DNA from 4 places in the Bilifractor sp. HCP3S3_D3 genome. Region 4 is predicted to be linked to each of the others. Evidence: riboswitches for the same ligand, from Rfam matches in the RefSeq annotation. Region 4 holds a riboswitch; each other region holds the start of a gene.
The links. A riboswitch is a leader RNA that binds a small molecule or an ion and turns the genes downstream of it on or off. The one in region 4 is predicted to bind thiamine pyrophosphate.
Positions count from the first base shown of each region.

Region 1: another riboswitch for thiamine pyrophosphate. It lies ahead of thiC (phosphomethylpyrimidine synthase ThiC); the one in region 4 lies ahead of ACTNDI_RS12475 (thiamine-binding protein).
Region 2: another riboswitch for thiamine pyrophosphate. It lies ahead of ACTNDI_RS03835 (energy-coupled thiamine transporter ThiT); the one in region 4 lies ahead of ACTNDI_RS12475 (thiamine-binding protein).
Region 3: another riboswitch for thiamine pyrophosphate. It lies ahead of thiW (energy coupling factor transporter S component ThiW); the one in region 4 lies ahead of ACTNDI_RS12475 (thiamine-binding protein).

Region 1 covers NZ_JBQHWP010000016.1:43,476-51,013, reverse strand. The annotation lists gene ACTNDI_RS10405 (urease accessory protein UreD) at 1-759, shown strand, start outside; TPP riboswitch at 996-1,098, shown strand; gene thiC (phosphomethylpyrimidine synthase ThiC) at 1,310-2,620, shown strand; gene ACTNDI_RS10395 (DUF975 family protein) at 2,920-3,729, shown strand; gene ACTNDI_RS10390 (Dabb family protein) at 3,823-4,116, shown strand; gene ACTNDI_RS10385 (HPr family phosphocarrier protein) at 4,380-4,601, shown strand; gene ACTNDI_RS10380 (alanyl-tRNA editing protein) at 4,966-6,243, shown strand; gene ACTNDI_RS10375 (DNA/RNA non-specific endonuclease) at 6,529-7,538, shown strand, end outside.
Region 2 covers NZ_JBQHWP010000004.1:140,097-147,634, reverse strand. The annotation lists gene ACTNDI_RS03845 (TDT family transporter) at 1-110, opposite strand, end outside; gene ACTNDI_RS03840 (DMT family transporter) at 722-1,042, opposite strand; gene ACTNDI_RS03835 (energy-coupled thiamine transporter ThiT) at 1,207-1,899, opposite strand; TPP riboswitch at 1,992-2,093, opposite strand; gene ACTNDI_RS03830 (DUF438 domain-containing protein) at 2,151-3,929, opposite strand; gene ACTNDI_RS03825 (cupin domain-containing protein) at 3,995-4,648, opposite strand; gene ACTNDI_RS03820 (hypothetical protein) at 4,868-6,616, opposite strand; gene ACTNDI_RS03815 (AAA family ATPase) at 6,753-7,538, opposite strand, start outside.
Region 3 covers NZ_JBQHWP010000010.1:1,919-9,456, forward strand. The annotation lists gene ACTNDI_RS07325 (glycosyl hydrolase) at 1-2,025, opposite strand, end outside; gene ACTNDI_RS07330 (MFS transporter) at 2,075-3,418, opposite strand; gene ACTNDI_RS07335 (AraC family transcriptional regulator) at 3,554-4,642, shown strand; TPP riboswitch at 4,845-4,954, shown strand; gene thiW (energy coupling factor transporter S component ThiW) at 5,173-5,754, shown strand; gene thiM (hydroxyethylthiazole kinase) at 5,823-6,683, shown strand; gene ACTNDI_RS07350 (HAD family hydrolase) at 6,658-7,395, shown strand.
Region 4 covers NZ_JBQHWP010000025.1:8,432-15,969, forward strand. The annotation lists gene holB (DNA polymerase III subunit delta') at 34-1,023, opposite strand; gene ACTNDI_RS12465 (guanylate kinase) at 1,311-1,913, opposite strand; gene ACTNDI_RS12470 (MATE family efflux transporter) at 2,180-3,538, opposite strand; TPP riboswitch at 3,720-3,827, shown strand; gene ACTNDI_RS12475 (thiamine-binding protein) at 4,000-4,302, shown strand; gene ACTNDI_RS12480 (uroporphyrinogen decarboxylase family protein) at 4,387-5,475, opposite strand; gene ACTNDI_RS12485 (MFS transporter) at 5,626-6,798, opposite strand; gene ACTNDI_RS12490 (PucR family transcriptional regulator) at 7,219-7,538, shown strand, end outside.

The DNA of each region.
Region 1 (7,538 bases), on a different contig from region 4:
AGGGGAAATTCCAGGATTTCCGGGAATATTCCGGCTGCAGGCGACGTTCCCTATTACTTTCTGATCAGCACCGGCGGCGGTTTTACCGAGGGGGAGACGTACCTTCAGAAGGTTTCGCTTGAGGAACAGTGTCATGCGATTGTGACGACACAGACCCCGAACTATATCTACAAGTGCGACGGGGGAAGACTGACGAGTCAGAACAATCGGGTGAAGATCGGAAAGGATTCCTTCCTGGAGTATTATATTGATGAGACGATTCCATATGCCAGGGCAAGATTTCGTCAGAACACGGAGATCCAGATGGCTTCGGGATCCAGACTGATTATGACCGACGGTCTGACTGCCGGGTGGTCGGAGGACGAGGAACCATTCCAGTACCGGGATATCGGGCTGAAGACCGATATCCGGATGGATGGTCGGCTTCTGTTCCATGACTTTCTGCTCGTCAACCCGGAAGAGGATCATATGCATGAAATCGGATGCTTTGAGGGATCCATGAACTACAATTCCGCTGTCATCATTGATGAAGGTGTCGACGAGGCTATGCTGGAGGAACTGAGAAATTTTCTGAATCAGAAATTCACCGGTTCCGAGGAGGTCCGGTTCGGATTGTCTCTGCTTGATCGTTATGGACTTGTACTTCGTGTTCTGGGGAAGAGCATCGTGGAGAACCGCGAAGTCGTGTATTCAATGACCGGTTATTACCGGGAGAAAATTCTCGGTTATCCCCACTTTGCATTGAGGAAAAATGCCTGAATGAAATGCGCCTTTAGCGATTTTGAGTGTTGTCAATAGAGATAACAGGCATATGTATGACTAAGTGCCGGAAGTCGTTAATCCAGATCGGCTATCAAAAAGAATTTTGAAAATGGTTGATTTTCCGCGCAAAAGTACGCTTGATGAAAATAAGGGAATGTGTTATCATGAACCCATTGTGAGGCTCATTGCTCCTGGCTTCAGGGAAACATCCGGGCCGGCACAGAACAATAGAATAGAAAAACATGGGGAGCCGGAAGGCTGAGAGGTATCACATGAGATACGACCCGAGAACCTGATTTGGATAATGCCAACGTAGGGAAGTGCGAGCACTGGTGTTTTTTATGTAGTCTGTTAGGCGGTATCCATTTGGGTATCGTCTTTTTTTGTGTATAAGCTCTTCGAAACCACGAAGCACGGAGAAATCCGCAGTTTATATAGTATTATACCAGAACAGCTCTTCGAAACCGCAGACAGGAGCGTCACACGCGAAAAGCGCCAGTGACTTTATTCTATTTTAGAGAATTCGAAAGGAAGGACAAGGTTACAGATGAGAGAGTATCATACGCAGATGGAGGCGGCGAGAAAAGGGATCGTCACTCCGGAGATGAAGGCTGTGGCAGGGAAAGAGAGAAGAACGGAGGAGGAAATCCGGAACTGGGTAGCAGAGGGAAAGGTGGTTATCCCAGCGAATCCGGCGCACAAGGGGCTTGATCCGAACGGCATCGGCAGTATGCTGAAGACGAAAATTAATGTAAATCTCGGTATCAGCCGTGATGTGAAGGATTATGATGTGGAGATGAAGAAGGTTCTCAGTGCCGTCGATCTCGGCGCTGAAGCAATCATGGATCTTTCCAGTCATGGCAACACCCAGCCGTTCCGCAGAAAGTTGACCAGTGAATGTCCGGCGATGATCGGCACGGTTCCGATTTATGATTCCGTGATTCATTATCAGAGGGATCTTGCGACCCTCTGTGCAAAGGATTTTGTGGATGTCGTGCGTCTGCACGCAGAGGACGGTGTGGACTTCGTGACGCTGCACTGTGGGATCACCAGAAAGACGATTGAGGAAATCAAGGCCGGCAGGAGGAAAATGAACATAGTCAGCCGAGGAGGAAGTCTGGTATTCGCGTGGATGGCGATGACCGGCAACGAAAATCCCTTCTACGAATATTATGATGAGATTCTGGAGATCTGCCGGGAGCATGATGTGACCATCAGCCTCGGTGATGCCTGCCGGCCGGGATGCCTTGCGGACGCGACGGACAGCTGTCAGATTGGCGAGCTGCTCAGGCTTGGTGAGTTGACGCAGAGGGCGTGGGACCGGGATGTCCAGGTCATGGTGGAAGGACCAGGCCATGTGCCGATGGATCAGATCGCCGCAAACATGAAGGTTCAGCAGACCATCTGCAAGGGAGCGCCCTTCTACGTACTCGGACCTCTGGTAACAGATATCGCGCCAGGCTACGACCACATCACAGCTGCGATCGGCGGGGCGATTGCGGCGATGAGCGGCGCTGCTTTTCTCTGTTATGTGACACCGGCGGAGCATCTTGCGCTTCCGAACATAGACGATGTACGTCAGGGAATAATAGCGAGCCGGATCGCGGCTCACGCGGCAGATATCGCCAAGGGCATTCCGGGTGCGCGGGAACAGGACGATCGGATGGCGGATGCAAGGCGGAAGCTTGACTGGGATGCTCAGTTCAAGGAGGCGCTTGATCCGAATACTGCGAAGTCCATTCGGGACAGCCGGGCGCCAGAGGATGATCACAGTGACACCTGCTCCATGTGCGGAAAGTTCTGCGCGGTGCGGAGCATGAATAAAGCGCTGGCGGGAGAATATATCGATATTCTCTAATATATCGATATCCTCTGATCAGAGGATATTATGCGGGGATTTCACAAGCCTGCCGTTATCCTGGGGCTGACTTAAGGTCAGCAGCCGGCAGCACCGGACAGAGGTTCTGTGAAATCCCTGTTTTTTTTCTGTCGCATGAATAAAAAAGAAAATGCTTTCCTACCGGCACTGGATTCTGTATACTTAAGGTTGAGAATCATGGTTACAGATTTCGCCGCGAGGCGGAAGCTGCCACAGGGCTGCCGCGGATGTTGGAATATACTGCAATATTTGCCGCAGCACAGAAAAGGAGGAGCAGTATGTGGACTAGGATCGGATTAAAAAACCGGTCAAAAGAGGTATTCAGGGGCAATTACTGGAAAGCTGTTCTTGCCGGACTTCTTCTTTCGCTGGCGATCGGAGGATCTTACAGCAGATCAGGCGGAGGAGCGTTATCCGGATTTTGCAACGGAATTTTGAATTATGATATCGTTTCCGGCAGAGACACGGATATTTTCGGATTTCATGCGGGACCGGGCGGCATTCCCGGCGGGATGTTTGGTGTGTGGCTGATGGCTGCCGGAATCATCTTTTTGGTGACACTGGTGATCGCCGTTATCGCGATTGTGGCCGATGTATTTCTGCTGAATCCGCTGGAAGTCGGGGTGCGGAGATTCTTTTATACGAATCTTCACCAGAAAGCGGAGCTTCGCGAAATCATGTACGGATTTGATCACTCCTACAAGAACGTGGTAAAGGTGATGTTCTTCCGTGATCTCTATACCTTCCTCTGGTCATTGCTTTTCGTGATTCCGGGAATCGTGAAAGGGTATGAATACCGGATGATCCCGTATCTTCTGGCTGAATATCCGGACATGCCGATGGAGGAAGCGTTCCAGATCAGCAGAAACATGATGTACGGAAATAAATGGAAGGCATTTGTGCTGGACCTTTCGTTTCTTCTGTGGGTGATTCTTTCAGGCATTACCTTCGGGCTGGTCGGTATCTTCTATGTAGATCCCTATATGGCGCAGACGAGCGCCGCGCTGTACGATGCCATCAAGATCGAGAAAAATCCGTTCGCGGGACAGAATCCGGGCGGTAATGGCAGCTTCGCAGGCATGTGGTAAACGGTCATACGATAATCTTGCCACAAAATGTATAAGCTGCGGTTTGTCTGCGTTTTCGAAGCACATATAGTTTTCGATTTTGGAGGTAATAGAATGTATCATTGCATACTGGCCAAATATAATGCGGAAATATCCAAAAAGCAGAAGGAAAATCTTCTGCCGGAGATCCGGGAACTGTTCGCGGGTCTCACCGGAATTGAAGGAATTGAATCGGTTGAGGTATTTCCAAATGTGATTGACCGGGCAAACCGGTACGATGTTCTGATCCGGATCCGGATGACACCGGAGGCGTTGCCTGTCTATGACGACAGTGAAATCCACAAAACCTGGAAAAGAAACTACGGAAAATACCTTGAGAAGAAGGCGATATTTGATTATGAGGGATGAGAATGCGTAGCAGATATGCACAAAATTTCCCGGTATTTTCACAAAAATTATAGAAGTAAGTCCTGAATTTCATGCAGAAGCTCCCGAAAGATTTGCATTTCAGTGTCAAGAGGATAAAATATCTATGTAAGGTCTCCGGAGAACCGCGGGTCATGGAAGAATAACATACCGCATCAGTTTTCACGGAGCCTGTGACAATATTTATTTGGAAGTCGGCCGTAGATATCGAAGACCGAAATTGAATATGAGGAGAGGCATGAGAGATGAAAAAGGCAAAGGTGAAATTCAACCGGGTCGAGGATATCGTAGCATTTGTTAAACTTGCCGGAGAATGCGCAGAGGATGTCACGGTCCGGAAGGGCAGAAGTGAGACGGACGGCAAATCAATCATGGGAGTATTTGCTCTGGGATTTGAACCGATAGAGATTGAGTTCACGGAAGGCAATTCACAGATGGAAGAGTATCTGAGCGCGTACGCCTTATAATCAGCGTTCAGAAAGCGTGTTAAACAGACCTAAAAGATCGGCAGATATTTGTTCGGAAAAGGATAAATATCTGCCGATTTACTGTATAAAGCCGTCGTCAAGCGGGCAGTTTTTGGGCATGCGAAGCATGCACAGAAAACTGCATGCTTGAACGACGCTAACATGTATGAGCATGGAGCGGTGCGAAGCAACGCGGGAATGCGAATACCTGTTAGCGGCACGGAAGCTGCGAAGCAGCGAAGTGACGCGTGGACTTATACAGTATGCGGCACTATATAATAATAAGCTCTTCGAAAACGCAGACAGGTCGCCTGTCGCGAAGCGCGCGTAAGAGACTGTATGCGATTTCGAAGGCAACAGAGGTATGAGCGTGAAGCCGTGTGAAACACGGCGAAAACGCGAATACGCACAGGCAGTGCTCCACACCTGTCAGGAAAGGAAAAAGACAACGATGGAAAATTTCGATGAATTATACTATCAGAGACCATATCTGAAAGAGTTTGACGCGGAGGTGATCTCCTGCGAATCGTGCGGGAAGGGCTATCACGTGGAGCTGAACCGGACGGCGTTTTATCCGGAAGGCGGCGGTCAGCCTTCAGACTGCGGTATCCTCCGGACTGACGCACAGACGGTTATTCCGGTGCGGGATGTTCAGAAGCATGGGGATCACATCGTTCATACGACGGATCGGGAAATCGCCGTCGGAACTCAGGTACACGGGGTCATTGACTGGCAGCGCCGAATGGATTATACTACGGCACATTCGGGTGAGCATATCCTATCTGGTCTGATTCACAGACGTTTCGGATACGAGAATGTCGGATTCCATATGACTGAGGAATGCGTCACCATTGATATCAGCGGAGTCATGACCTGGGAAGAACTGATGGAGGTGGAGCGTGACACAAATGCAGTGATCCGCAGCGATGTTCCTGTAGAAGAAAGCTTTCCGGAGGGACAGGAACTGGAGACGCTGGATTACCGGAGCAAGAAGGAGCTGACCGGGAAGGTGAGGATCATCACGATTCCGGGAGCGGATATCTGCGCCTGCTGCGGGACCCATGTGATGAGAACCGGCGAGATCGGCATGGTGAAATGTATCAGCATGATTCATTATAAGAAAGGCGTGCGGATCGAGCTGGTCTGCGGCAGAAAGGCCCTTCTCGATTATGAGCGGAAGGTGGATCAGAACACGGAGATCTCCCATATGCTCTCCGCGAAGCCCCATGAGACAGCAGAGGCTGTCGCGAGAGTACAGCAGGAGCTGGCGGAGGCGAATCAGAAGCTCAACGACTGGATCGGTCGGTACTTTGACGGGAGGATGAAGGAACTCGAAAAGCAGGAGTCCTTTCTGATCGACTTTGAGGAAAATATTGACAGGAACAGCTGCCGGAAGTTCTGCGACAGGCTTGTGAAGGAATCCATGGCGCCTACCTGTGCCGTAATTACGGCGCAGGTAGACGAAAAGGGCGTCTATGCGTACTGCATCTGCAGCTCAGCCGTCAATCTCAGGAACCTCACGAAAAGCATCAATTCAAGTCTTGAAGGTCGCGGCGGCGGAAGCCCGGAGATGATCCAGGGCTCTTTCAAGGCAGAAAAGGAGAAGATACAGGAGGTATTGACTGAAATCTTTACTGTATAAGCTCTTCGAAAACGCAGACGGGCTCGACACACGCGAAGCATGTGAAAGAGCGAGGATGCGATTTCGAAGGCAACAGGTATGAGGATGAAGCGCGAAGGCGCTGAATCCGAATGCCTGTTGGATTGCGGGAGTGCGAAGCACGGAGCAATCCGTAGCTTATGCAGTATCAAAGAGAGCTCTAGGAAAACGCAGACGGGCTCGACACACGCGAAGCGTGTGTAAGGGCCAGGATGCGAATTTTCACAAAACGTGTGTTCTGTGTTATAATCGGAGGCGGAACGGTTTTTGAGTTTCCTGCTGAGGGGATTTGATATGCTTGTGATAGAACTGCTGCTTCTGGCAGCGCTTGTGATATTTCCGGTGTCGCTGATCGCGGGTATTGTGAAAAAGAGACGCAGCGGCGACCGGCGAGGGCCCCGGATATGGATGATCGGATCGATGACGGTGATTGTCATCGGAGCGATTCTTGTCGGCGTTCTCCCGGGAGGCGTTCAGACCGGTACTGGAGAGAACCGGACGGGAGCTGTTGGGACCGTCATCGACCGGATTCGGAACGGGACAACCGCCTCTGTCGGAGGGGCGCTGCCTTCCGAGGAGAAAAGAGCGGCGGCAGAGCTCACAGCCTTTGATCCGGATGAGATTCCGGCGTACAGCGGCTCACCGTCGGTAGAGGTCAACGGGAACGTTCCCTTTTTCACGGATGAGGACCTCCGGACACAGGAATTCGAATTCTACAGCAGCCAGGACAGTCTCGGACGCTGCGGAACCGCCTGGGCGGATATCTGTGTCGATACAATGCCGGTGGAGGAGAGGGGAAAGATCGGATCGGTGAAGCCGACCGGATGGCACACGGTAAAGTATAACGGGATCGACGGCAATTATCTGTACAATCGCTGTCATCTGATCGGATATCAGCTGGCGGGCGAAAACGCAAACAAAAAAAATCTGATCACAGGTACCCGCTATATGAATGTAGAGGGAATGCTTCCCTATGAAAACGAGGTGAACTACGCGGTCACCGACTTTAATTTTCATGTACTTTATCGGGTTACACCGGTTTTTGAGGGCAATAATCTGCTTGCTTCCGGTGTTCTGATGGAGGCGGAATCCATAGAAGACAGGGGAGAGCGAATCCGGTTCTGCGTCTACTGCTACAATGTACAGCCGGGGATCACCATTGACTATGCGACCGGTGACAGCAGCGGTCCGGCATTTACCGGCTCTGATTCTGCATCCGGAGGGAAAGAGACCGCGAAGCAGACGGAAGTGTCAGAGACACCTGCTTCGGAGCCATC
Region 2 (7,538 bases), on a different contig from region 4:
ATGAGAATCCACACAAGATTCGAATAGCTCTTCAGAAAATTCCCAAATGCCGCAAAACCCAGCATCACTCCTGCTATCGGAACCGGCACTCTCCTGATCATGCTCTTCATGCGTCCCTTCCTCCAGAAAAAATACACCTGCCGCTCATTATGTTACGAAACCACAGCCGGAGCTTCTCCTAATGCCAGCCCACAGCCGCAGTTCCTCATAACGCCACTTCACTGCCGCAGTTCCTCATAATACCGGCTCTCAGCCACGTTTTTGCATTACATTTCTGCATTTATTATATTTCCTATCAACTAAATATGATTTTGAATTATACAGGAACATTCCGGCAATATCAACGAAAAAGAAAGCTCATTCGTGTTGCTCATTCCTGCTGCCTTCGAAACGAGATAAAACACGCTGCGCGAGTTTTATCTCGCTATCGCGACGCTCGCCGCACACGAATACTTCGCATTCGGCTGCGGCTCACTATTCGCGTAAATCACGGCCAGTCTCTTACACACGCTTCGCGTGTAACGATCCTGTCTGCGTTTTTGAGGAGCTGATGCGATACCTGGCCATATGTTCAGAATCTTCAAGCGAACAAGGAAGGCCGCCACGCAACAGTTTGCGCAGCGGCCTTCTTCTACATATCTTCCGTATCGTATTATATATTTTCAGTATTCTATATCTGCCATATTTTATATCTGCAGTATTCCATATCTGCCGTATCCCACTATCTGGTTCCCCAGACGTTTACAATCACACACCCGATGATAATCAGCACGATTCCAAAGACGCCGACACCGGTCAGCTTCTGACGGAACAGCAGATAGCCGATGACATTTGTGGCGATCAGTCCCACTCCGCACCAGATTGCGTAGGCGACGCCCACGTTCATACGATCCATGACGTGAGAAAAGGTGTAGTAACACACACAATAACACGCGATACAGATAATTGACGGTAACGGCCGGGTAAAGTGATGCGTATACTTCAGGAGCGACGTTGCCGCCACCTCCGAAGCGATCAGTACTGTCAGCAGAAAAACAGTCATTTTGATTCCTCCTGCATGTTCACTTACACGGATGCTGTCTCATACTGCGACCGACCGGGAATTCCTGCGCTGCATCATCCACGGACATTCCGGCCTTCAGCGTCTCATACTGCGACCGTCCGGAAATTCCCACACACGCACCGTCTCAATGCCTCGCCCGTGCCTTATGCCACGCTCTGTCTCGAATTACCTCCCGCAAGCGCCATCCCTCTGACCCTTATCATCGCCTTATTCACGGCCGGTATGAGAAGCAGCACAATGGTGAGGCCGCACTCCACGAAGATGTAGATCGCATTGTAGGCAAGGGAGTATCCGATCGCCGACATTCCGTATTCATTGCCATAGCTTCCAAAGAAAATGTAGCCTGAAAGAACCGCGAAGAAATACCTGCCGACAACTCCAAGCAGATAGCCCTTGATCAGTCCGTGCTTCGCCCCGGAAAACACACCGGAGAGCCCGAGAGCCGTAAACGCAAACACATAATCCACCAGCATCTGCGGCAGAGAAATAATATAGGGATCAACGATCAGCTGGAGAAGACCGTAGGCAAGACCTGCAAACAGCCCTGTCCCAAGGCCGTACCAATATCCCACAAGCGATATCAGCAGCATGGAAAAGAAGGTTATGCTGCCGCCCATCGGCAGATGAAACAGCTTGATCATGGATGCGACCGTCGCAAGCGCGATTGCCATCGCCGAGAACACAAGCTTTCTCGTACCGAGTACACCCTTCTGGTCCGGTTTCCGGATCAGGCAGACCAGAAGCAGTGCCAGAATGATCACGGCAATCACCGCAATGTAGCCGACCTGCGTCAGCTGGTATACTCCGTCACTTCCAAGAGTAGCAAATACAGACATAATATAATCCTCCTCACAGTTGTCTGCGGGAGGATTTCACTTTTCAAAGCTACGGAACTCTCAGAAACATTCATTTCTTTGATCACACAGCCTGCATTCAGACTCAGCTTCCCTACGCCGGCATTAACCGGATCAGGTCATCAGGGTCAGCCGCATGCACGGCACTCTCAGCTTCCGCTCCCCCAGCAGTTTTTCTTTGTATTTACAGTATAGCAGATAAAGCAAAACCGTCAATTCATTTTCCTGCTGATTCAGTGACCCGCGAAGTGTTCCTTCGCGAATTCCATATCCTGCACCAGCTCCGCAGCCCCAAGATAATTGCCCTTCCGGTCTCTTACGGCAAGATAGTTCACCAGCATGGTTCTTCCGTTTTTCTCCATCCATACCGGTACACTGTCCCTGCTTCCGTCCCGGAAGCTGTCCAGAATACTGCGGACCATGGGCTCTACCTTTGGCGGATGGCAGGAAAAGACCTCCCGGTCAATGGCCATTCCCGCACGCTTGAAGACCTTCGGTCCCTCATTGAAGTAGCGGTTGATGTTGTCCGCATCAATAAAACTGATCTCCATCGGTATGGTGTTCAGCAGTGCTGTAAGCTGCGGAACCGTCATATGTCCGCCCGGCATCACAACCTCGCCCTGGGAGAGGCCAGGCTTTTCTGCCTTTTTCTCTGCGTTCAGAGCCTGCTCCGCTTCTTCCCAGTCCGTAAAGGACTGACCGAGGATCTCCGTATAATCTCCGGAGTCCCGGTACACCGAATACCAGTCTTCCGCCGTGAAATTCACCGCGCAGATCGGGAAGAGAATATTATTTTCTTTGTAAATCATTTCCTCCGCCCGGTCAAGCACCGCCGACAGCCGGCCGTACCAGTCGTCGTCGTGATCTTCATCCTTTGAAAGCGCACTGATCTCGTCGCGGATCTCATCATCCACGGTCCACATGACATCTGACGGGCCGGAGATATCATAACGCACCTTCAGATGCGGATAGAGCAGATCTCCTTTCTTCGCGTAGTGAACTGCAATCTCGCGAAGCTGTGACATAAGCCTGTCGTCCGCACTCTTTCCGGCGACAGCCTCACGCGCACGGAGAAGAAGCGTCTCGATTGCCTGATTCTCCCTCTCAAAGAGATTCAGCGGATGGCCCGGAACCGACGCGAGCGAAGCCGCCAGCTCTTTGCGGTCGCCCGGATCCGCAGCTGCCGTTGAGGTCATCTCCGCTATACGAGAGAAGTCTGCTGTCCTCTGCTCAGCGACAGAAGCACCGGCTCTCTTCTTCTCTACAGCAGAGGAAACTCCTGTCGCCCCTGCTGCAACAGAGGAATCTCCGGCCTTCCCTGCTGCAACAGAGGAGTCTCCGATCTTCTTCATAAGAGAATCCTCTACCGCCTTCTCCGCATTGGCGATCTTCTCTTCTCTTGTCGCACCGTGGAAAAGCGCGGAATGTACATCGCAGAGCTTCTGCACCTCCTCAAGAGGAGTCCCGGATTTCAGAAGATCCTGCTCCGCTCTCATGATTTCGGAGGCATCAACATCACGGAAATTTTTCACAAAATCGGCTCTTACTGCTTCAAGGTCCTCACCGCTGCCGAGTCTTCTCAGGTAGCTCTTGAGAAGTTCGTTGCGCTCCTCAGTCATGCCGCCTTCTGTCTGCGCCGCCGCCCGGCTCACACTGCCGCCTTCTGCCTGCGCCGCCTCCCGGCTCACACTGCCACCATCTGCCTGCGCCGCCTCCCGGCTCACACTGTCACCGGCTGCCTGTGCGTCCTTTGCTTCCTCCCAGGGCATTTTCAGCTCCGGCATTTCTCCCTCGATCTCAAAGCCGTGCGTCATGAGTGCCATGACCACATCCATCATCGAGATATTTTTCATCTTCGCGCCCTTCGGAATCGTCATGATTCTTCCGACAGAACCGAGCATTCCCTTTTTCGTGATCTCCCGGAATCCGACGCCGGAAAGGATGTCTCTCAGCTCCGGGTACTCCTGCACCAGTTCATACACAGATTTGTTAAAGTCAATCTTCTTTGCCATATCTCTGCTTACTCCAATACTCATATATATGTACAAGTTCAGACTCAGTTGTCAGTAAACGTCGGTCAGTCAAGTGTCAGCAGCAATGCCATCTTGAACTTCTCCGAGGCCTTCACAAAATGACGTCCTCCCTTAGCAAAATGAAAGTTCTCGCCGGCTTTGATTTTGTGCTCTTTTCCCTCATATCCGATGATTCCCTCTCCGTCCAGCGCAAAAACAATCGCTTCTCCCGGAGCCGCGTGCTCGGAAAGACCCGTTCCCTTATCAAATGACATCACTACAAATTTCATTTTATCGTTGTGGACAACATCCATATTCACAATCCTGCCCGCCTGATAAGGAACCACCTCTGCCAGCTGAAATACCTCACCCGCCTTAATTGTATTGTTCATAATATCCTCCTTCCGAATTAAAATCTCCGTGTAAACCACGCCCTTCTGCGTGCGCATTCCCATCGGGGTATCTGTCAGAGTCACGATAGCCCCGCCGGCATTCAGTTCCCTGATAAATCCTTCTCTTCCATATACTTCCATGCTTCCATCCGCCACCAGAATCAGCTTATAGCTGGAATAAATTTCAGCACTGATATCTGTACCGGCCGCTAATGAAAAGTATGTGATAGAATTGGTACCGCTGTACACTTCCCTTGAGATGGTGCATCCCGGAACCGGATTGTTATCTTTTGCAATAGAAAAAACGTCTCCAACTTTTTCTTTCATTTTCTTCACCATCCTTTCCGATACAACACGAGCATACACAAAGGAATCAAAAAAATCCGTATCCCAGGATACGGATCAAACATTTTTCTCTTTACCAAAACATATTTGCCAAAACATATGCCGCCTTATATCCCTGTTGCATTAGCTACGGGGATATAAGACGGCCATTATTTTTCTGAAAGGTATCAGATACCTATGCTATTAAAACCGGATTCATCTTCACAGATTCCTCAGACAGGTCTGCAGCATATTTCCCACCGTATCCGCGAAAAGATCCAGCTTCCGGATCCTCGCGAAATGCCTGCCGTAGATATGCTGCACTGCCGGAAGACTTTTTTCATCGCCGGTAAAAACGCACAGAACGGTAATGCCCTGCATCCTTGCCCGATGCACCTCCGCGGCGGTATCCTCCACACCGGTTGTGCCCGCATAATCCTTGTATGAACCCGCCGAGGTCCGCACCTTGATGGCGTCGTTCGGCTTTCCGTCAGACAGGACAATCAGCAGCCGGTGATCGGCATCATTTTTTTCGATCATTCCCGCGGCGAGGCGGATCGCCAGACCGTCCCGGTTGGCCCCCGTCGTAAAATACCGGAAGATGTTCCGGTTCTTCTTCACTTCATGGTAATCACGGAACAGGTTTACAACGGTATATCCATTCATCGAGCAAAACGAATACACTCTGACCGGGATTCCGCATCGCGTAAGACTCTCCGCGATCATATAGCCCTGCGCCGCGACAACCGGCTGCCGGTGTACCTGCGAGGTAGACGCGTCCAGCAGAATATCGACCGAAAGATTGCCGCTGTCCCCGGGAAGTACCTTCCGGAAGATACGGTCGTCATCCAATTCAAGCCCGCGCCAGATCAAAGACGCATCGAGCCTCCCCGAATTCGACTTCACCACCTGATTGTCCATGTGCATCAGCATGGAATTCCGAATCCGATTCGTCAGGCGGAGAATCTCCATGCGGTATTTCGCGACATTCTCCTGAAATGCCTCCTCATTTTCCTTCGCCTGCTCCACCGCCTGCTTCCGCATTTTTCCCGCAAAACCGCTCTTCAGCATCTCGTCGTCATACGCGCCGTCCGTGAAATGAAGATGAACATCCGTATGATTTCCCGTGCAGTACTCCTTCTCCAGCCGGCGCACAGTCTTCTGATCATAGAGAGGCTTCCCGAAATAATTTGTGATATACTCCTTTAAACCTTCGTCGGTCTGTGCAGAATACTTCGCAAAAGCAACGCTCAGACGGCTCTGGTCCAGAACCTCACTCCCGTATTCCGACAGATGCTCGCCGTATCCGAAGGCGAGCCGGCGGATCGGTCCCATATTTCCGGCCTCTCTCCTCTGCTTTCTCCGCAGGAAAAACAAAGAAAACGGATTAACACTGCTCTTCGGCACCGGCTTCGTTGATCCCGGCCGCCGGTATGTAAAGTACGTCTCCAGAGTGTCGGCAATCCTGTCGATCACCTGATCCGTATCCAGGTCCCCGCTCACCTCGATGTCATTCAGAAGCTTCACATCTACGACATCCGGAAGTCCCTCATTCTCGCCCAGGACTCTCCGGAAGTGCCCGTGCATCACAGCCAGCACTCTCTGCCCCGCAGAGTCCTCCAGCGCGAAGCTTCCCTCCAGCGATTTCAGCTGACGCTTTGCGTACTCCCGTCTCAGATAAGGAAAAACAGGCCTAACATCCTTTTCCTTCTCGAAGGTACAATTCTCCATCGCGATCCAGAAAAGGCTCTCGTAAGCCGTCTGATCAATCTTCTCGTGAAAGGTGTTGTAGAATCTCTCCAGCTTCTCCCAGTCATAGTGCTTATGTACTGCGCCGACGATACTGTTCCAGTACAGATCGGCGTGCCCTTCTCTGTCGAAGACACGGAATCCGGGCTCAATACTATAATTCTCCGCTCCGTTCCAGATCAGATTCGCGGCGCGTTTCTTTTCAAATTCCGAGATTTCCATACCCTTTCCTCATATAATCTGACAGACGGAACAAGCCGCCTGCAGATCTCTTCCCGTCAAATTCCAACACAAGCTGCCTGAAGATCCGTTCCCGTCAAATTCCGACACGCGCTGCCCGCTGCGCAGGCAGCTGTACTCAGTCGCAAAAGATTTTATCTCTCCCGAGATCTCCCGGAAAACGCACGGTAATCATATCCTTGACGAGCTGCCGCTCATAGTCATCAAAGCATTTGTTGATGATTCCCAGCTCAATGGCGTCGATGACGCCGAGGCCGTGGCGGATCAGATTGATCGATGCCATCAGCCCGCGCAGATCCAGCGCCTTTGTGGAAATCTCGCCTCCCTCACACTTTCTGCGAATGTCATGGAACAGCTGCGAAAACTGCTCCGCGTACTCCTCCCGGATATCCGGGTACTTGTCGCGAATCAATTTTTTCAGATTCTCCTCACTGATGACAGGCATCTGAATGATCAGGAACCGCGAGGCGAGTGCCTCATTGACCTCACGGGTTCCAGCGTACCCGTAGTTCATGGTCCCGATAAACCGCGAAGCCTCATTCAGGCAGATGCGGTCGTATCCCGGAACATCGATGACCCGGCGGAAATCCAGAACGGCGTGAAGAACAGCCAGCGATTCATTTTTTGCCATATTGATCTCATCAAGAACGCCGAAACCGCCCTCCTCTGCCACCCGCAGAATCGGTCCCTTCCGCAAGCGAACCGCGCCGTTCTCAAACGTATCCGTTCCAATCAGCGAAGCGGCATCTGTATTGATATAAAGAGAAATATCCCACTCCGGTCTCCCGAAAACCGCGGCCAGATCCTGCGCCAGAACGTTTTTTCCGGTAGCCTTCGGACCGGACAGAAGCAGATGCTCGCCGACCAGCAGCGCAGACAGTGCTTTTTCCCACACATCCGCTCC
Region 3 (7,538 bases), on a different contig from region 4:
GTTTGGCTCAGTAAAAGAAACCCTGGGTTGAATGCCCAATTCTGCGAGAGCCTGAATCGTCTCGGACTGGACATTAATCTCTTTTGTGGTCGGAACAGACTTAATTTTCCGGACAATGACTGCCAGTTCTTCGTCTTTTCCGTCGTTGAAAGGTGTCATGGCTGCTGCCTTTTTGTGGGTAACTGTAACGCCCGGACGGATTGTCTCGGAACATCCATTTACGAAGACGACCGGAAGTCCTTTCCTTGCCATTTCCAGAATCTTCTTTGCGGTTGTGACCGGCAGGATACTCTGGAAGATCACGATTGCCTGATATCCAGGTCCGTCCGGAAGCAGTACCCCGTATCGGGTATCCACAAAGTCCTCTTCGAGAATCTGCGGGGCAAAGTAGTCCCATGTGTAGCCAGCATCCTGTAGGTTCATGTCTTTCCAGTATATACCTTCATGACCACGCATCAGCTGATGTTCATAAAGATCCTTTTCTCCGGATTCAGCAGCGAAATACAAGTTGTTAAAATTATAATCCAGGCGTAATATGGCAAGATCCATTCTGGGTTTTCCCTCGCGCAACAGCATCTGATAACGGGCCAGCATGCCGGTCCAGTCATTATAATGCTGATATGCAGGCTGACGAGAACCGAATCGCTCGGAAAAGATCGGCCACATGCCCTCATGTCCCGGCCAGTAAGTACTCTGCTTTGAACCAGCGATACTGGAATAGCCGTGCAGAACTGTTTTGGTAACGCCCGCAGCAAATTGCGTATAGATGATCTGCGTGTAGAAATCCAAGGGCATCTTGTAGTTCATGGTTGTTGCACCAGTCTCACTGGAATACATGCGACCGTATACATGAGCAGTACCTGCAAGGTTTCTGTAGGGCTCGATCTGCGATGCAAACTCAAGAGACTCGGTCTCAACATCGTCAACATACTTGCCCGGCTGGGAAATTTCGAAGGGAAGCCCGTAGGAAATCTCGGAACGGAGCCACATATGGTTCTTGTTACACCACTCCTTCATCGGCTTCATCATATTCTCACAGTACATATCTGTGGCCGTTTGATAAAGGTCGTTGAGAAGTTTTTCTGCAAAAACTGAGTCTTTCATATAATAGTAGTATTCATGGACCGGCTGCATCATGCCCGGCCTTTTAATTACAAAGGGAAGATAAGGTACAATATCATAACCTCGGCGTTTTTTGAATTCGTCTACGAAATTATACCCCCATAGCTGACCACCTTGCCCGAAAGTTGCGAGTTCCAGAGAATCCATGTACATCATAGCGCGCCCGTTCTGCTCGAGCGTCTTACGCAGCTCCGGTGTGATTACCTCTCTGTCCCAGTACCGAATGAAGGCATCAATGCCATAGTGATCCATATAGTTAACAGTATAAGAAACACTGCAGGATGGGTTTGCCGTCTGCCCGGTACCATGAATCCAGAAGGTAAAAAGAAGATATTCACCATCCCCTGGTGCAGTAAAATTCAGTTCTCCTCCTATTACCTGATTATTTAAAACAATGGCAGAATCCTTATCCAGATAATGCTTTCCGTCCTTCTCCCCTAAATCACGAATCGCAACAACAGCGACAAACTCCTGCTTTGTAACACCCGGCATGATTAGTTTGGACTTTTTCAGCTTGCCTTTTCTACTCTCTCCGGATTTCAGCCTTTCCAGAGCATAATCCAGTTCCTTGGCAGCTGCTTTATCATCCGGTGTGATGGTTGTCAGATTGCAGTTTGACCAGTTTGTGCCACAGGTAGCGCTGACTCCCATGCCGCGTTTTGTTGTTTCCCTGAACATGAGTTCTGAATCATGAACCCATTCCTCAGATCCCCATCCATAAATTTTGGAATCTGCTCCCGGCTCGTCCATTGCCAGAAATTCAACAGCACCGAATCCGGATTCCTTCAAAAGATCCAGATCATGTTTCAGAGTTTCATCTGTATTGAGGCCCTCAGCAAGCCACCATCTGATATCTGGTTTAAACTCATCTGCCGGTTTCTGCAGTTTCTTTATATCAATCATTTCAAATAACCTCCGTATAAGAAATCCTGTTTTACATAAAACTGAAATATCAGCCTCTGATTTTTACGATTTCTTCATTCTGCGCATCTAATTTTTCTTTTGACAGAGGATACAATACAGCAAAGATCAATGCGCCAAGGGCTCCAAGAATAGCCGGTGCGATGATAACACAGAAAACAATTGCGAAATTTACGCTTCCAGTCTGTGTTGCCGCTTTTGCATCAAATCCTACCACTGCAAGGATGTATCCGGGAATGGCTCCGCCGATACCCATTGCACATTTTGTGATAAAAGATGAGAGGGAAGCAATTGCACCTTGCGCTTTTATGCCGAGATGCAGTTCAACGTAGTCGGTATTGTCCGCCTGAATCGCATAGGTTAGAGGCATACTGAGACCGGAACCTATACCGGTTACTACGGTTGCAATCAGAAGAATCGGAATATTTGTTACATTGAACAGCCTTACAAGCGGTATGAGCGTAATCATCACTAATGATAAGGCATATAAGCGTTTTTTTCCAAACCGGTTAACCAGCGGAACTGCAAGAACAGTAAAAGGAATCAGTGTCAACAGCTGAACAATTGATACAAGACTCAGTAAAGAAAGATCGCCTAATACGTATGTGTAGAAATAAGTATTCGCTGTATTCAGAATGTATGTGCCGACAAAATATGTCAATGCGGTAAGGAAAGTGACCCATACCGGACGAGCCGTCAGAATTCGAAACAAATCTCTGAACTTATAAGATTCTGTGTCGGGTGCTGCCTGAATTCTCTCCTTAATGCCAAGGGTTCCAAGTACAGAAAAACCAATGATGATTACAGTTGCAATCACAACTAATCTGAAGTAACCAGCAGCGATGTTTGTATCACCGATAATGATTGGTGCTACGATGTTCAATCCGAAAATTCCTGCCATGTAAGCAAATCCTTTGATAGAGCTTAAGGCGGTTCTCTCTTTCACATCTGAGGTCATAACAGGAAGCATACTATTCAGGGAAATATCCATAACCGGAAACAGAACACCGATCAGAATGTATGTCACATATGCGATAACCAGCTTTCCTCCGGTTGCCATATAGGGTCCGTAGAACATCAGTAAGAAGTTTATGCCACAGGCAATAGAACCAAAGAGCAGAGTCGGTCTGAAATGTCCCATCTTAGTTGTTTTAGCATGGTCAATACAGAAACCTATCAGCGGATCATTCAGTCCATCCAGGATTCTGGCTATCAAGAACAGAGTCGCACATGCTGCAGGATTTAATCCGACAATGTTTGTGTAGAAAATCAATAGGTAGGATCCTAAAATTGCCTGAACCGGAATATTACCCAGGTTCGTTAATGCATATGAGATTTTTTCTTTAACACTAATTTTTTCATTTAACTCTCCCATTTTTCTCTCCTTTTGCACAAGCCTAACATTTATTTGTAAATAAAAAATAACTTGTTTTTTATAGAGAAAAAAGCTAAATTGGAGACATTGGAAATAACTTTTCGGACATGGAAAATGAATTAGAAAGGCTTAAAGATGAATCAAGCTTTCTCTTTTGACGTAAAACTGACGCTTCCAGATTTTTTTCTGAAAGAGACTAAATTTTTAAGACAATACTATTATGACCATCCGGACGTGGACTGGTCTATTCCAGGAAATACTGTTAACAAGGATATATTCAATTTGAATTATCCTTTTAACGAAGACGAAACCTTACACAAACTACAAATGGATCCTACGAATAGGTATATCCCCGATCATGTACTGGATGCATTTGATACCGATGTCTATGCTATGATTCCCCCCAATTATTTTCCAGCTTTCTGGCATTATCACACTTATTTCGAGCTTATCTATGTGTTAAGGGGAACGGCAAGAAACTATACGGACAACAGCGTTTTTGATCTGAAACAGGGAGACTTGGTCATTCTGGGATTAGGCTCAAGACACGCTCTTTCTTCCTACAACGATGATTGCGTTCTTGTGAATATCCTGGTCAGAAGTTCTACTTTCTGGGAGATTTTTTCTAATCATACCTATGAAAATGATATTCTGCATCATTTTTTCACTAATGTCCTTTCTCATTACGTAAATGATACCTTTATTCTTTTTCACACCGGACGTGATCCACTTATCCAAAGCCTGACAATTAATCTTCTTCAGACGGATCCGTCTTATCGAAAGTACACGGAACTGGAGAAAAAGGCATCTATCTCCCTCCTTTTCTCCAGACTGATGAACAAATATGCTTCTACTTCCGAACTGATCAATAACGATCCCACCGAAAAGAATTATGACATAGCCATGATTCTGAGTTACATGCAACAGCACTACAAGGAGATTTCACTCTCATCCTTAGCCAAATTCTTTGGATACAGTGAACGGCAGACACGGCGATTGCTCATCAAATTTACGGGTAAGGGATATCAAGAGAATTTAGATTACATCCGGATGGCAGAAGCCAAAAATCTACTTAAGACGACAGATAAATCCATCGAGTCCATTGCAGAAGAAGTCGGCTTCTCCTCTGTATACAGCTTCCGAAAGAGCTTCAAGCACTACTACAAACGGACACCCTCAGAGTATCGGACCGAAGAGAAAATAAAAGAGCGGCTAAGCCCCTGATTAATGTCCATTTACTTTAATAACTACATCTGTCTCGTCAAAGCTTTTCTGCACACGTTCTGAAATATCAAAATTGCTCAGTTCAGAAACAGTAGATTGACATTTGGCGGTCAGAAACAATAGATTGACATTTGGTGTGCACTTTCTGAATGGATTGTGTTATAATAGGCCTGTTAAAGCAGAACGCTTTAGAAAAATCAAGAGAAACAGACTGGGGAGCCCGATGCATCGGGCTGAGAGGACGGATTTCAGCTGTCGACCCATTAACCTGATTTGGATAATGCCAACGTAGGGAGCATCGCTGTGATTATGCGTATTTATGCAGACTGTCGTTTGGCAGTCTGTTTTTTTTACGCGAACAGTGAGCCGCAGCCGAATGCGAAGTATTCGTGTGCGGCAAGCGTCGCGATAGCGAGATAAAACTCGCACAGCGTGTTTTATCTCGTTTCGCGTCCGGACCGGTGATCATAGTGACAATCAGCCGGCGCGTCATCAATTTCTTTAAATCTTAAAAAGGAAGGGATATGATCATGAAAAACAAATGGAACACAACCACGGTTTCTGCAAAGAATGCAGCTTCTGCTGCTGCCCCGCTTCCGGAAGGGTCACGGGCAGGAAAGCTGTCTCTGAAGAAAATGGTATTTACAGCGATGCTTGCATGTCTCGGATTTGTGCTGAATACCTTTGTATGGTTTCCGCACATGGCTCCGTTTCAGCACTTCTGCAACGTTATGGGGGCGGTTTTTCTGGGCCCGTGGTACAATTTCATCGCAGCTCTTCTGACGGGCTGCATGCGGGTGGCTCTGGTCGGCTGTGATTTTCAGGCTGTGATCGGCGCGATTTTTGGTGCCCTGCTTTCCGGTATTCTGTATAGAAAAACGCATAAGCTCTGGGCAGCATGGGTCGGAGAAGTCATCGGAACCGGATTCATCAGCGCGGTACTGGCAAGCGTGATTTTCAACCTGGCACTTCACATTAAATACGCGATTTTTTATCTTATCCCCTACTACGGCCCAGCATCTGCGATGGGGGCAACCCTCGCCATTGCGGTTCTCCTGGTGCTGAAGCGATCCAAGGCGCTGCCGAAGATGCAGGCGCAGCTGAACAAATGAAAAATTTTCCGCGGCCGGGAAGTCCACTGAAAAAATGATGAAGCATTTTATGGAAGGAATCATAACAGATGGAGTATGGAGAATCTCTTCGAAAAGTGCAGGAAACGAAGCCTGCGGTGCAGTGTATCACAAATTTTGTCACGGTCAATGACTGCGCGAATATCATTCTTGCGGCAGGAGGAACACCGGCGATGACGATGGATGTTCGCGAGGTCCGCGAGGGAGTGGAGGGAATGAATGCCCTTGTCTGCAATCTCGGAGCGATTGAATCGGTAGACAGCATGATCATTGCCGGACAGCATGCGAATGAGCTGGGAATCCCGGTTGTTCTGGATCCGGTCGCTGCCGGCAGCACAACGCTGCGGCGGTACAGCATCCGGGAGCTTCTGGAGACGGTCCATTTTACCGCAATCCGGGGAAATGCCTCTGAGATCCGTGCGATTGAGACAGGAGGCCTTGAGGCGAAAACCGGGAGGGGCGTGGATGTCAGCGCGGAGGATGAGATTACCGCAGATAATCTCGAGAAGAGTATTGTGATGGCCGAAAAACTGGCTCTGCGGATCCGAAGCGTCATAGCCGTATCCGGAGAGACAGATATCGTGACTGACGGAGAACAGACAGTGATTCTCCATAATGGGTGCGCAACGATGGCACGGATTACCGGAAGCGGATGCATGCTTACTTCGCTGATCGGAGCGTTCTGCGGTGCCGACAGAGAGAATTCCTTCCGCGCTGTCGTGAGTGCAATGACGGTGATGGGCCTTGCGGGAGAGATCGCGGAACAGAAGCGTCTGGAGAAGGGAACCGGAAACGCCACCTTCCGCACAGATCTGATCGATGCCGTCTTCAATATGACTCCGGAGAAGGTGGATCAGGGCATCCGGTGTCAGGAGGAACAGAGAAATGCGGAAAAAGTACGCGATTTTTGATGTGGACGGCACGCTGGCGGATTCGATGCGGTACTGGGATCATCTCGCGGAGGATTATCTCGGCGGTCTGGGCATTCATGCATCCCGGGAGGATCTTGCGCCGATCGAAACCATGACAATGTCCGAAAGCTCGGCGTATTTCATTCACAGATACAGTCTTGCGAAAACGCCCGGAGAAGTGATGGAAGAAATGTTCGCTCTGATACGAAAGCACTACGAGGAGGACATTCCGCTGAAGGAGGGAGCCGCCGCTTATCTCCGAAGCCTCCGGGAACGGGGTGTGCGCATGTGCGTCGCAACGGCAAATGACACCGCGCTTTCCAGGGCGTGTTTCCGGCGGAACGGAATTCTGGAATATTTTGACTTTTTTGTGAGCTGTGAGGAAATCGGCAGGGGAAAGCGGGATCCGGACATCTATGATTTCTGCAGGGAGAAAATGGCCGATGAGACAGGCACCTCTCTCCTGCCGTCCGATGTGGCGGTGTTTGAGGATGCTGCCTATTGTCTGGAAACCGCTTCAGGTGCCGGGTATTATACCGTTGCGATGTTCGAGAGCAGCTATGAAAAGGACTGGGACAGAATCCGGGGGATTGCTGACGAATCCTATGTGAGCTGGAACGACGCGATGCAGCAGGCTGGCAGAATACCGTGTGATAAGGCGGAAGGGCGCGGTGTAATAGTCTGCCAGAAAATACAGCGTGATAAGCTGTAAATACGTGATGCGAGTGGCTTTGACGGATGTATTGTAAGAAGGTGGAGAAATGCTCCCTGGAAAGTCAAAAGTACACAGCGTGAAAAATGCAAAGAGATAAAACACGCTGCGCGAGTTTTATCTCGCTATCGCGACGCTCGCCG
Region 4 (7,538 bases):
CCCGGGATCTGTATTTCACATCATCTCCGCCGGTCAGCACTCCCGTATTGTGAGAAACAGAAGCTCAAGCGTCAGATCAGGATTTACATTCGCCCGGAATCTTCCCGCTGCCGTCTGTATCGCTTCCAGAATCTTCTGCAGTCCCTCATATGAGCTGGTGCTTGCGCGTTCCCGGATCGCGTTGATCTCACCCTTCAGCACAAGACCGTCCACTTCCCGTGTCGCCTTGAACATCAGGACATCATGGAACCAGATCGTGAAGATGTCGAAATAATCGTAGATTTTCTGCTTATCTCCGGCCATCTCCCGCACGGCGTCAATCATCTCACTGACCTCCATCTTCTGGGAGTTCTTCAGAAGATATACGGCATTCTCCACCATCTCCATGAATTCAGAGGACTCTGCGATCCGTTTTGCCTTGCCGATATTTCCCTGGGCAAAGGATGCCATGATATCCGCCTGATAGTCGGGCACATGGAGCTGCTGCATCAGATAATCCTTCATCTCTTCCTCGGTAACCGGCTTCAGATTTAATGTCACGCATCTGGAGCGTATCGTCGGAAGCAGAATCTCCGGATTGTCCGCCAGAAGCATGATGACGGCATATTCCGGCGGTTCCTCGATCGTCTTCAGAAGCGCGTTCTGCGCCTGCGGCGTCATCTTTCCCGCTTCCTCCACGATATAAATCTTATACCTGCTCTCATAGGGACGGATCTGCACATCCTCCACCAGCTGCTCCCGGATCTCGTCGATTCCTACAGAGTTCGGCTTTTCATGCGTCACATAGATGATATCCGGATGATTTCCGCCAAGAGCCTTACGGCAGGAGGCACATTTTCCGCAGGGTTCCGTTCCATGCTCCTCGCACTGAAGCGTCATGGCGAACAGTGTCGCTATGAGCCGCTTTCCAGATCCCTTCTCCCCGCCGATAATATACGCATGAGAGATTTTTCCCGTCCGGACTGCATTCTGAATATGTGACACTACATCTTTATGTCCAACAATCCCCGCAAATCCCTTCATTTCGTCAGGTTCACGCATGATTAATCCCTCCTTGAGCTTGATATTCTGCGAACTTCTGCTTCGCGCGTGACGATCTTGTCTGCATTTTCGAAGAGCTATTCAATCTATGATACCATAATTCCTGTCGCCTGGGTACCCTCCGCCTGTTCTTCTTCTGCTGCTGTCCATCCTTACTGTGCGCATGACTGACAAGGCCGATCGTTTACAGGATCCTTATCTGAACATGATGACTGGCAGCGTTTTTTCTTCCTGCGCATGATTGTCGGCATTCTTCTTCTGTCAGGGCATCATGGCCGGCGCTGTTTTATCGAAAGGATAAAGCCTGCGATTTCATCGATGCATTCCTGGATCGTTCCGTTGTTTTTAAACCGCCTGGTGATGCCGGCCCGCGCTGTTTTTTCCCCGGAAAAGTCCTTTTGATCCGCCAGAAATCGCCTGCACATTTCTTCGTACTGAGGCTGCTTCTGCTTCCGTTCTCTCCGCAGTGCCCGCTCCAGACGGATTCCATCGTCTACTTCAATATAGATTGGAACCATGACATTCCTTCCGTAGTACCGGACCATCTGCTCATAGGATTCCAGCGTACCGATTCCGAGATAATCGCTCTTCTTCAGATCAATCTGTCCCTCATCCGCCGTAAAATAATACCACGGTCCGCTGACCGTCTGATAACAGCGTTCCTCAATGATCCGCCCGGCTTTTCTCAGTTCCGCCAGATGCCTCTCGTCTGAAAAATAATATTCTCTGCCGTTCTCTTCTCCCTGCCGCATCGGCCTTGTGGTATACAGCACGATCGGCTTCAGATTCAGCTCCGACCGGGCAAGCAGCGCGGTGTATATGTGATCCTTCCCGCTTGCGCTCTTTCCCATAATGTAAAAAATTGTACCCATATTCACTCTCCACCGGTCACCGATACGCCCGGTGCCTCTCTCGGCTTCGTCCTGTATCATGACCTCATCCCGAGCTGCGGCTTCCTCCCACACAGCGGCCTTTCTCCTGCGTCACAACATCTGGTCCGCACCGCGCATTTTCCCTGAGTCGTAACATTTGATCCGCGCAGCGGTTTTTCTGTCGCACGATTTCCTTCCCCACGACCGCGGCTGTTACCTGCGCTGCGGTTTTCCCGCGCCGCGGTTTTTTCTGACGCTGTGGCTCCTTACTCTGTCTCCGCTTTCTCGTTTGTCGGCCTCTTTCCCATCCGGCGAAGACGCCGGATCAGGAATGGAAGCTCAAATATGCTCATCGCGATCCATCCGAAAAGATACGACCATGGAATCGAGATGAAACCCCAGTGCCACACGAACACCATCGGTATTTCCGATGCGACCCGGACTCCCATGTTGATCAGACTGGAATATAACGTGACCTTCAAGTCCCCCGTTCCCCGGAAATATCCCTGAAGTCCGTTTGTGAACGCGGGAACCGGATACATGACCGCAATGAGCCGCATATAGCGCTGCCCTTCCGCGATGACCTCAGGATCCGAAGTAAACAGCCTGGTCAGCGGCCCTGCCGCCAAAAACACCACAGCACCGATCACCACGCCATAAACGAGCTCGCAATACATTCCGGCACGATATGTCCGCTTCACCCGCGACGCATTCCCCGCTCCGACGTTCTGCGCCATCACCGAAGTCATGGCGTGCGCGATATTCTGCTGGGGAATCGTTGCAAAATCATCCACCCGGTTCGTTGCGTTGAAAGCCGCCGTCGCGTTTACCCCGAGCGTATTTACGATGGTCTGGGTTCCAATCTTTCCCATCTGAACCGTGCTCTGCTGGAGCGCACTCACAAAACCGAACGCAAGGGTTTTCTTCAGCATCGACCAGTCAAAGATCAGCCATTTTTTTCCAAGACGAAGCTCCGGAACCTTCCTCTGAATATAGAAATAACAAAGAACCGCACTGAGGGCCTCACAGATCACCGTACTGATCGCGGCGCCTTCCACTCCCATGTGAAGTAACGCGATAAAAAAAAGATCCCCGAGAATATTCAGTACCGCACTTCCGCCGAGAAAAATCAGCGGAGAGACGCTGTCACCCATCGCCCGCAGCATACTGGCCAGATAATTATAGATAAAACTGAAGAACATGCCGAACAGTATGATCCTCAGATAGAAGACTCCCTCCGGAAGAATGACCGCCTCCACCTGCAGCGCCATCAGAAGCGGCTTCGCTGCCACAAACATCACAGCCGCGACTGCCACGGAGAAAACGCACCCTGAGATCATTCCCGTACTTACCTGTCTCTGCAGCTCCTCCTTCTTTCCCGCTCCATACAGCGTGCTTACCAGTATTCCCGCCCCGAGACAGATCCCGTTTGTGAAAAGCAGAACCAGGGTAACCAGAGGATTTGTCGTACCCACTGCCGCGAGCGCTGTTTTTCCGACAAACCGTCCCACAATCATGCTGTCTGCCGCATTATAAGTAAGCTGAAGAAGCGTTCCCAGAACCAGGGGAATTGTAAACAGTATCAGGGTCTTTAGAATCGGCCCTTTCGTCATATCCTTCGTCATATCCCAAACCCGCTTTCAAACTCATACCTGCACATTATACCACCGAAGATGCAGGATTCCATTTTAAATCTGCGGCAGGCGGGCAAAATCAACAATTAACTTTGGTATCCTTTGCTGCCTTTGCTTTGCTGTTTTAACCCGCCACAGGATTGACACTGAAAAATAAAGTGACTAAAATATAGAAATACAGCAGGGGAGTCCGCCGGAAAGGACTGAGATACAGATGTTGTCTGTGACCCTTATACCTGATCTGGATCATGCCAGCGTAGGAAGCGTAAAGAGAATCATAGGATTTTTCCGTAGAAAACCCGCTCTTCATCCTTGATACAGCAGTGCCTGATTCATTCCGGTGCTGCTGCATTTTTTATGCCGACAGACGCAGAAATCCACCTGCGGCGCGCGATTTCCTTGTTGGCTGTTGAATACGAAGATGTTGAAAAGGGAAAAGGAGGAAAAAAGAAATGAAGGCAAGTGTAGCCATTCAGACATTACCAGATGTGGACAACGATGAAGAGCTGATCCGGATTGTAGATGAGGTTATCGCCTACATCAAGAGCACCGGCCTCAGCTATTATGTGGGGCCTTTCGAGACCGCCATCGAAGGAGACAGCTACGACCAGCTGATGGACGTGGTAAAGGAATGCCAGCATGTCGCAATCCGCGCCGGCGCACCGTCTGTCTCCGCATACATCAAGGTGGTATACAACCCGGAACAGGAGATTCTGAGTATCGACAAAAAAGTTTCAAAACATCATACGAAATAATACCGACAGAAATTTCCGGAGCCAGTCGTCATGAGTATCCCTGCTGCAGTCATCATATATATGCCAGCTGCAGCAGGGATATCTTCAGCCCTCTCTGTGATAAAGCCTGTTGTAGTATTCCAGGGAATAGTGGTAGAGCTCGTCCCTCGCGATGTCCGTCTGTTTCGGATCTGTCATATCCGTCATTACGCTCGCCAGGATTCTGCCGTTTTCTCCGTAATGATCCACGAAATCACGCACAATTCTCCGGATTTCTTTCTCATCCGCCCCGTGTGGTATATCAATATCAAAGGCGAAGCTCATTTTCGTATTCCACTGATCAAACAATTCATCGTAATCATTGGCACGATGCTGCGGATTCCAGTAATCCACTCCCATTTCGATCATTTCCGGGAGATACTGGCCGTTCTTGCCACAAGAGTGCAGCTCTACAAACCGACCATTCTTTTTTACGAAATCATGCAGGAATTTTTTCTCATAAGGCAGAAGCTGCTCATCGAACATCTTGTTCGAGAAAAAGCCTGCGCGCTCGGTGCCCCAGTCATCGTGATACAGAACGCCGTCCACGCGCCCGTAATAATCGAATACCTTCTGCGTTGTCTCGATCTTGTAGTCCGCCATTTTGTCAAAGAAGTCCGCCAGAAGCTCCGGTTCCTCATAAAATGCCATCAATGACTCCGCAAACGGAATCAGCTCGTGAAGTCTCTCAAAAATGCCTTCCGTACACTGGTATATATGCACACGATCCGGATCCAGATCCTTCTGAATCTTCTTCCCGTCCGCTTCAAAATCGACCCCGGAGATATCCGGCCATTCCAGTTCTTCCTTCCACTTCGAAAAATCCGATATGGTTCTGGTTCCCGGTTTGGTAATCATACCGTTAATACTGTCGACCATCTCCCAGTATACGCCCCACCAGTCATATCCGCTCACCTCCGGAACCGGATGTTCCTCTATGGCGTCCGGCCATATGGTATTCGATTCAAAGAAATAGCACGGAATCCAGTACGGTTGTTCTCCCTTGACCGCACGGATGTAATTGTCCCGCACGGATACCGGCCTCCCGCTGATCGGCGGTTTCGGCTGCTGAATCAGCCACGGAAATGTACCCGGCTGTGCCCAGTTCCTGGAATAATCTCTCTCTGATGCCCTTTTCATATATTTTCCAATCATATCTATTCCTCTTTTCCTCAACCTGTAAGCTTCTCAATTTGAAAAATATACGCATTCAATTTCGTCAAAAACTCTGTTCCTGCGCCGGCTGATTATATCTATTCTTCCCGTCGTTCCTGTCCTTCTTTTCTTTCTTATGTATTTTCTGTCTTATGTATTTTCCTTCTTGAACGGACTCGCAAAAACAAAGATGACTGCCGCCACAAGATCGAATACAATTGCGATCACAATCATCGGAAGAATAAAATGATCCTCACCAAAGATCCGCATCAGAAGCGAATTATACGGTGAAGCCACAAATCCTCCCAGATTCATGCATGCAAGGATAAGAGAAGATGCCATTGCTACCGTGCTCGGTGGTGTCACCATGCCCATCCATGTCATGAATGCGGGGAAGAAGGTCGAAAATCCGAATCCCACAACAATAAGACCTATGGTCATGACGATCATGCTGTGTCCGGCGAAGACCAGCAGAAAACCAACTCCGCACAGAGCCATCCCCAGAGTAATTACAAACCTCTTTACTGCCTTAAACAGAAAACCGAAGGTGAAACCGGCAGCCACTCCGGCAACTGTGTACAGGGAGAGGGATGTGGCTGCCACTGCAGGACCACCGGCATTTCTCTGCACAAACAGCGTCGACATATTCAGCATGATCGGAAACGCGAACAGATTGTAGAAAAAGATCAGTGCTGCGATCACATACACCTTTTTTCCGACAGACTCCTTTTTCCCACTGTTCGAAACGACCTCTTCCACCGGCGGCTCCGGAAGGAAAAATGCCATGATCACGGCAACAATAAGGAGCGCATGCCCCCAGAATACCATCTGCCAGCCTCTCTCACCCGTACCTGCCAGGAATCCTCCCAACATCTGCAGGACAATTCCTCCGGCATTCATAAACAGCGTACCATATCCCAGAATGCTTGCCTGTTTCTGTCCTTTATACAAGCCAACGATCAGCGCATTGCCGAGCGGCGCCATGAGACCTGCTCCGAAACCCATGACCGCGCGGCAGACCAGCGTAAGCTCAAAATTGTCAAAAAACGCCGGCGCCACGCCTCCGATCAGCGCAATGACTGACGCAATGATCGCAAGCGTCCTGTACCTGATCTTTCTCCCCATTATCGCCCCGGCAAGAAATGTGCCGATCACGATGAATAAGGTCGGGAGCGTTGAAATATAGGAAATATACTCTGCCTTGTCCGGCCAGTGTTCCATAAAAGTTGCCATAGCGGGGGTCACAACCGTGATCGCCATTGAGACAAAATACAGTGTCATGATCGCCGCAAGCTGTGGGCCACGTACCTTTTTTTCTTCCATCTTTTATCCTCCTTGTAAATTTTCCTTGTAAATCCTCCTGTCCTGCATAAACGACACTGCTATACGTGTAAATTCGCCGCACCGCAATTAATCAGGTTCGGTCTTCTTCCATTTTTCCGGAACCGCGCGCACCTTTCCGGACTGCAGAAAACCGAAATTCTTGTTCATGGTTAATATTCTAGAGAAATAAACCTTTCCGGGACAGAGCATGTCAGCACAAGAATACCGAATTTACGGCTTTGAATTTTGTGCCGTAAAACAACAGAAAGATAAAAAATACCGAATTCACAGTTTTGACTTTTGTGCTATGAAACAGCCAAAAGCCAAAATATCAAATTTACGTTTTTGATTTTTTGCTGTGAAACAGCAGAAATGTTATACTCATAATTGAGGATAAAAAATAATGAAGGAAACAATATCATGAAACTAAGTATGTGGATGATCGCCAACCGGCTCTCTCCTTTAATGGATATTAAGACCAGTATTCGACCGGACGCTGCTCCGGTACTGAAAAGTGCAAGGCTTGTATATTCCACGGACTGTGTCCATGTCTATCCGGAAAAAAACTACGTCGTCTGCAGCGGAGAAGGGGATAAGATCTATCTGTATGACGTGACCGTAAAAGAAGCATTTGAAATCATTCAGGATGTTTTTGATTTTTACCAGGACTGGGAAGATGGGATTCAGAAGGCTGTTCAGAAGAATGATTTCCAGAAAATCACCGATTCCTGTGAGCTTAT